DNA from 3 places in the Paenibacillus sp. MY03 genome. Region 1 is predicted to be linked to each of the others. Evidence: predicted binding sites of a transcription regulator. Region 1 holds the regulator's gene; each other region holds the start of a gene.
What was found. The regulator Rex, encoded in region 1, represses fermentation and respiration genes when NADH is low (regulators of the CRP and FNR family bind a similar motif). The targets are predictions, from matches to a motif close to TTGTGAAATATTTCACAA.
Positions count from the first base shown of each region.

Region 2: a site for Rex is predicted at 1,292-1,309, ahead of ric (iron-sulfur cluster repair di-iron protein). Genes of this name have one in related genera too.
Region 3: a site for Rex is predicted at 1,055-1,072, ahead of B1748_RS13035 (DoxX family membrane protein). Genes of this name have one in related genera too.

Region 1 is NZ_MXQD01000006.1:12,848-15,120, reverse strand. Features, by position in the region: gene dinG (ATP-dependent DNA helicase DinG) at 1-1,041, shown strand, start outside; gene B1748_RS05890 (redox-sensing transcriptional repressor Rex) at 1,038-1,694, shown strand; gene B1748_RS05885 (amidohydrolase) at 1,669-2,273, shown strand, end outside.
Region 2 is NZ_MXQD01000002.1:134,760-137,032, forward strand. Features, by position in the region: gene B1748_RS02240 (type 2 periplasmic-binding domain-containing protein) at 1-1,250, shown strand, start outside; gene ric (iron-sulfur cluster repair di-iron protein) at 1,372-2,079, shown strand; gene B1748_RS02250 (Gfo/Idh/MocA family protein) at 2,233-2,273, opposite strand, start outside.
Region 3 is NZ_MXQD01000011.1:85,330-87,602, reverse strand. Features, by position in the region: gene B1748_RS13045 (AAC(3) family N-acetyltransferase) at 1-141, shown strand, start outside; gene B1748_RS13040 (50S ribosomal protein L25) at 349-894, shown strand; gene B1748_RS13035 (DoxX family membrane protein) at 1,296-1,838, shown strand; gene B1748_RS13030 (DMT family transporter) at 1,876-2,273, opposite strand, start outside.

The DNA.
Region 1 (2,273 bases):
GGAACGATTACCGATCTTAACGGTTCCATCCGGGATTTGACGCGTTTAAAAGACGAGCTTCGTATCTTTATGAAACTGGAGCAGTCCGGTTTTGTTTTCTGGATGGAAGCCAGCGCGGTATACCGCTATCGATCGCTGCATATGTACGCGGCACCCGTCGATGTTAGCGAACAGCTTCAAAAGTACTTTTTTGACGCCAAAGACAGCATCATTATGACCTCCGCGACATTAACGGTGCAGAAAACCTTCCAGTACGCGGAGGAACAGCTCGGCCTCCTCGGCTATGAGACGCAGGGCAAGCTCAAAACCGTGCAGTTGCCGTCTCCTTTCCGTTACAGGGAACAGGCGCTGGTGATGGTCCCTCGCGACTTCCCGGTGGTTAAGGGCGCATATGTAAACGACTCGTATCTGGATAAGCTGGCGGCTTCGCTCGTCGATGCCGCTCTAGAAACAAAAGGACGAATGCTGGTGCTCTTTACTTCTTATAAGATGCTGAAGCAAGTTCACGAGCTTATGAAAATAGGTCTGGCCGCGGCAGGCATCGGCGTGCTGGGACAAGGGATCGACAGCAGCAATCGGACCAAGCTGACGAGACGTTTCCTTCAACAGCCGGAATCCGTGCTTTTGGGAACGAGCAGCTTCTGGGAAGGCGTCGATATTCCAGGCGAAGCGCTTACCTGTCTTGCCATCGTGAGACTTCCGTTCCAGCCTCCTAATCATCCGCTCCAAGAAGCAAAGGCGGAGCAACTGCAGCGACAAAAGCAGAATCCGTTTATGAAGCTGTCCATCCCGCAGGCCGTCATCCGATTCAAGCAAGGATTCGGCCGACTTGTCCGCACCTCGCAGGACAAAGGCATTGTCATCATCTACGATACGCGCGTTATCGATGCTTATTACGGCAAACATTTTCTCTATTCGCTGCCAGGTCCCAAGATCGAAACGATGTTTACGGATCAGATGGTGCCTCGAATTAGAGAATGGCTGGGAAAAGACAGCACTGCGGCGAGCGAACCAGAAGCTACGAAGGAGGCAACAACTTGAAGCAGACCAAAATATCCGAAGCGGTCGTGCGCCGACTCCCTATCTATTTGCAGGTGCTTAACGAGCTGGACAGCCGCGAGATCCAGACGGTATCCTCGCAGGAGCTTGGGGTTAAGCTTGATCTTAACCCTGCTCAGATTCGTAAGGATCTCGCGTATTTCGGCGAATTCGGACGCAAAGGCATTGGCTACGACGTTGTCTATTTGATCGAAATCATTCGTCAAATACTCAAGGTGAACCAGACGATCAAGGTCGCGCTGGTTGGTGCCGGCAATCTGGGTCATGCCTTATGCAATTACAACAAATATTCCAAGGACAACATGAAAATAACGGCTGTGTTCGACGACCATCCTGCCAAGATCGGAACGAATATCAACAATCTGGTCGTTCAACCCATGAGCGAGCTGGTCGCAACGATTGCGGAGCAAAAAATTCGGATCGGCATCATCACTGTCCCTGCGTTCGAAGCTCAAAACGTCGTAAATCAATTCGTCTCGGCGGGGATAGAAGGCATTTTGAATTTCGCTCCAGCGATTTTGCGCGTACCGGATGAAGTGCGCATTCACAATGCCGATTTCACAAGGGAACTGCTTAGCCTCGCGTATTATTTGAACCATGAAGGAGAAGATTCGGATGAAACAGCTATGGATTAGAAATGGCCTGTTCGTGACGATGGACGACTCGACCCCGGTCATTAAAGGTCATATGGTCATCTCGAACGATACCATTACATATATCGGCGAGCAGGAGCCCGAGCCGCAAAGCTTGTCTGAAAGCGTAGAAAAGCTGGATGGCAAAGGACTGGCTTTCCTGCCCGGACTTATTAATACGCATGGTCATGCGGCGATGTCGCTCCTTCGCGGATATTCGGACGATCAAAATCTGCAGGTATGGCTGGAGCAGAAAATGTGGCCGATGGAGGGCCGTTATGTTGCGGCGGATACGAGAGCCGGCACAGCCCTGGCCATCGTCGAGATGCTTCGTACGGGAACAACGACCTTCCTCGATATGTATGATCGAATGGATGAAGTCGCGAAGGTGACGGAACAATCCGGCATCCGCGGCGTTTTGATGCGCGGCGTTATCGGCCTTTGCTCGGAAGAGGAGCAAAAAGCGAAGCTTGAGGAAGCGATTGCATTCGCTCTGGAGTGGAACGGCAGGGCAGACGGCCGAATTACGACCATGCTGTCGCCGCATGCGCCATATACTTGCCCTCCCGCATATATCGAAAA
Region 2 (2,273 bases), on a different contig from region 1:
TGATCGAGACCTACAGTACCGAATATAAGCAAGTGCTCGAGAAATTTCCGATCCTGAAGAAGCTGTCCACGCAACCCGATGGGCATATGTATGCCGTGGGAAGGGTGCAGGGGTATTTCCCGTTCACGTATTTGTTCATTCGGGAAGATTGGCTGGATAAGCTGGAGCTTGACGCGCCGCGCACGACGGAAGAGCTGCTTCGGATCGCGATCGCGTTCGCGAAGCAGGATCCGGACGGCAACGGGGTGGACGATACGCAGGGCATCAACATGAGCGGATTCGCGCCCGATGTGATCAACAGCATGTTCCAGAATACGAACTGGGTACTGGAGGACGGAGAGATCGTACGCGATTGGGAACGGGCGCAAGCGGCGCTGCAGTTCAAAAAAGCATTGTTCGATGCGGATGCGATCGACAGGGATTATTTGACGGACAAAAATGGAAGAAAGGCGGAGCAGGATTTCTTAAAGGGCAAAATCGGACTTTATGCGTTCGCTGGTAACGCCAAGGAGATCTACGATGCATATGCGCGGCTTCGCAGCAACGTCCCGGAAGCCGTTATTGCGCCGATCGCGCTGCCCGCAAGTCCCTTTGGACAATTCAGCGCGCAATTTAATCCCCCCTTCCAGCTTAGCGGCGTTATCAATGCGAAGGCGAACGATCCGGCCAGCGTCATACGATATATCGACTTCATGAGCAAGGAAGCGACGGAAGCAACGTTTAAGTACGGACTCGAAGGCGTGCATTACCGGATGGACAATGGCGTTCCGGTGACGATCGACAAGGACAAGTACGACAAAGAGGTGTCTTGGCTCGGCGACTTCCGCACAATCGGGCCGCAATACCATACGACTGAATTCGAGAAGTACAAGCAGGATCTGGATCTGAACAAGCCGTTCGACCGGGAAGTGGATGACCTGCTGAACGAAGCGCTCGGGCTGTATATCAGTCCCGAACGTCCCTACGCTGGATTTACGCTTGATCGGTATATGCCCGCATTGCCGAATGAGATCGAATTTATTGATTCCAATGCCGAACGCGCCATTCTCGATATATGGAATCGGGCGATTCTAGGCGGCGAAGCCTATTCGGCCGAACAAGCCGTGCAAGATGCCCGCAAGGCCTGGGAGGACGGGGACGGGGCTCAGGTGGAGCAATGGTACAGGGACTGGTACAAGGAGAATAAAGACAAGTGGGTATTCACGGAAGACCTGTACGATGTCCGAATTCGCTCCGAGTTCGGAAAATAGGAGAATTATCGCAACTTCTGTTCAACGAATCGCCGCAAGTCATGTGATTGGTATCACAACCTTTCAATGCAATGGTTCATTATAATTAAGACGAACCTAATGAATGAAGGGGATGAATCGTATGATAACCGTAATTCAAAGCGAACAGCGGCTTGGCGATATCGTCGCGCAATATACTCAAGCAAGTAACGTTTTTAAGGAGCTCGGCATCGATTTCTGTTGCGGAGGCAAACAAACCTTATACGATGCGGTTCGAAAGAGGAGACTCGATGAGGAAGAGGTTTTGTTTCGACTTAACAAGGTTTGCACCGAATCGCGGCCGGCATGGCCTTTGGATTGGAAGCAGGATGATCGGAAATTGACGAAATTAACCGAGCATATTATTCTTCAACATCATGATTTTCTGCGCAAAGAGCTTCCTGTTTTACGTGATTTCGTCAATAAGGTTGCTCGGGTGCACGGCGAGGGCCATCCGGAGCTTAAGGAGCTGCAAGTCCTATATCATCAATTGAGCGCGGAATTGCTGGAGCATCTGAACAAGGAGGAGCAGCAATTGTTTCCGGCGATCCGCAAGGCCGAAGAAGAGGGATCTGCAAGCATGCTGCAAGCTGCGCTCCAAGTACTGGATACTCTTGAGGCTGAGCACGACGAGGCGGGTGACCTCCTTAGCCGCATGCGCGAGACAACAAATGGCTATGCGCTTCCCGAGGATGCGTGTATGACTTATACGATCACGTTCCGTAAATTGGAGGAGCTGGAGAGCGATATGTTTACCCATGTACATCTGGAGAACAATTTGTTATTCCCTGCTCTTGCCGAATTAAGATAGACTTGAATGAACAGAACCCCTTACGCTGCTTCTTGAACAAGGAACAAGCCTCTTCTCGCGGGAAGAGGCTTGTTCGATTGGGCGATAAATCCTCCCTCTAAACGCGGTCGCGCATCTCTGAAGGCCCTCGATAGAGGATTTCGCATAATGCATTCATTCTACAATGACCGGCTTGACTTCCGTAAAGGAGCGTT
Region 3 (2,273 bases), on a different contig from region 1:
CGGTTGGGCGATGCCGTCGTTAGGGTATGTGATGCAGCTTTGGTGGCGGAGGTCATTACGGATATGCTCAAGGATAATCCGGATTTGTTTTCGGATAACAAACCTTTGCCGGAGCGTATCGACACGGCTGACAATCTATGATATGGTGAATGAAACCCATAGGCATTCCACTCTTCGGAGTGGGGTGCCTTGGTCTGTATTTGCGGGTTTTTACATTTAATGTATGTCTATCTATCCGAAAGGACATGGAGGTTGTGATGCTATGTTTCTCTATTTATCCCCGTGCCGGGGAGGTTCAACCGCTGCTATTACAGCGCTAAAATCACTCATGTAAAGGAGAGGTAGAGCATGGCTGCATGCATTCATACAGAAAGACGTCCGCGATTGAAATCTTCCGGACTGCGGAATTTACGTCGGGAGGGTCGTTTGCCCGGGGTCGTATTCGGAAAACACGCAGAAAACGAAATCATTCATATATCCACCAAGCAATTTGAAAAGTGGCTAAAGAAAGGGGGCTCCGGCTTTATCGAACTTAAGCTGGCAGATGACCATTCCCTGACGGTATTGCTGGAGGACCTTCATCGCAACCCGGTGACCGGCGAGCTGTTGCATGTCGATTTCCAGCTTGTTCAGTCAGGCGAAGTTATTCGTACGAAGCTTCCGGTAAAGCTATTGGGCAGCCCTATTGGAACAAAGTCGGGGGGAGTCGTGCAGGTCGAAGACCCCTATGTGGAAGTGGAGGCATTGCCTAAGAACTTGCCGTCCGTGGTCGAGCTCGACATCAGCGCGATGGAAATCGGAGAAACGCTGTTCGTAAAAGACCTGAAATTACCACCCGAAGTGACGGTCATATCCGGGGATAACGAAACTCTCGTATCCGTATTGAAGCCTTAATGCTTTGATGCTAAGTGAAAAATAGGATAAAACATGCAAGAAACCAAGGGGCTAAGCGGCTTGTTCTCGCTCTGCTCCTTGGTTTTTGTCATCCGCTGCTGCTTTCTTGAGCAACGTGCTGTACGTGACAATTGGTGTCGGTTTCGTTACACGCCGATCATTGTGAATCTATTCACAAATTGATCAAATGTTACCCCTCAACTTTGTGATTTAAATCACAATACCAACCGTTTTTACGTTCTATAATAAAGACATCAACAAGAAGCAATCATCAATCGAAACTAACGAGGACGGTGATCCTGATGAATCATATACAACGATCTCAACCATCAGCAAGATTGAAGCTAATCTGACGCCAATGTTAATACCGCTGCTAATAATGAAGAACGGGAGTGAGTTTCATGTTAAAATTTTGGAGAGAGAATAAAATCGCTGGTATTCTAGTCACTATTGTTCGCTTCGTAGTTGGGTTCGCATGGTTGGACGCCGGATGGCATAAAATTACGGGAGCAACGCCTTTCGATGCAACGGGTTTCCTCAACGCGGCCGTAAACAACCCGGTGCTTGATAAAGCTACAGGCGAAGCGGTTTACCCGACCTACACTGCATTTGTAGAACACTTTGCATTACCGAACGTTGGATTCATTAACGTCGCTATACCATGGGGAGAATTCCTGGTAGGACTCGGACTCATCCTTGGTACACTAACGCTTACCGCCGCATTCTTCGGAGCCTTAATGAACTTCATGTTTATGTTCGCAGGTACCGTAAGCACGAACCCGTGGCTTCTGCTTCTTGGATTGATGGTCATCTTCGCCGGCACGAACGCTGGCCGCTTTGGATTAGATCGTTACGTCCTTCCGCTTATGCACAAAGGGCTTGATCGTCTCTTCCATCGCAAACCCAAAAATCCGACAACAGATGCGGGACTGTTAGTTAAATAAACCAATTCCGAGAAAACTTCATCGAAAAAAAGGACGATCAGAGTGCTGCCTCTGATCGTTCTTTTACAGGGCTAGCGGAATAGGCTGGATTGTCTTTTAACCGCTGTGTTTTCCTCTGGTGCATATTGTTCCGTAATAAGGCAAAGATAATGAGCAGCGTGCCGTATAATTCATAGCTGCTGATCTGATAGCCTTGAAAGGCCATAATGACGAATGTGGTAATTGGAACAAAATTAATAAATAAGATGCCGTTAATCGGCGATAGCCGTTTGATCCCTGAATTCCAGCACAGCAGGGCAACAAGCCCTGGCAGTAGAATCATAAAGGACATTTCGTATTTAATCGAGAGTATCGTGTGCCAGCCAGGAACGGGAACCAAACCAAAGACGGAGGCAAGCGTAACGACGATGAAAGACACTGCAGTTCCTAGCAAAC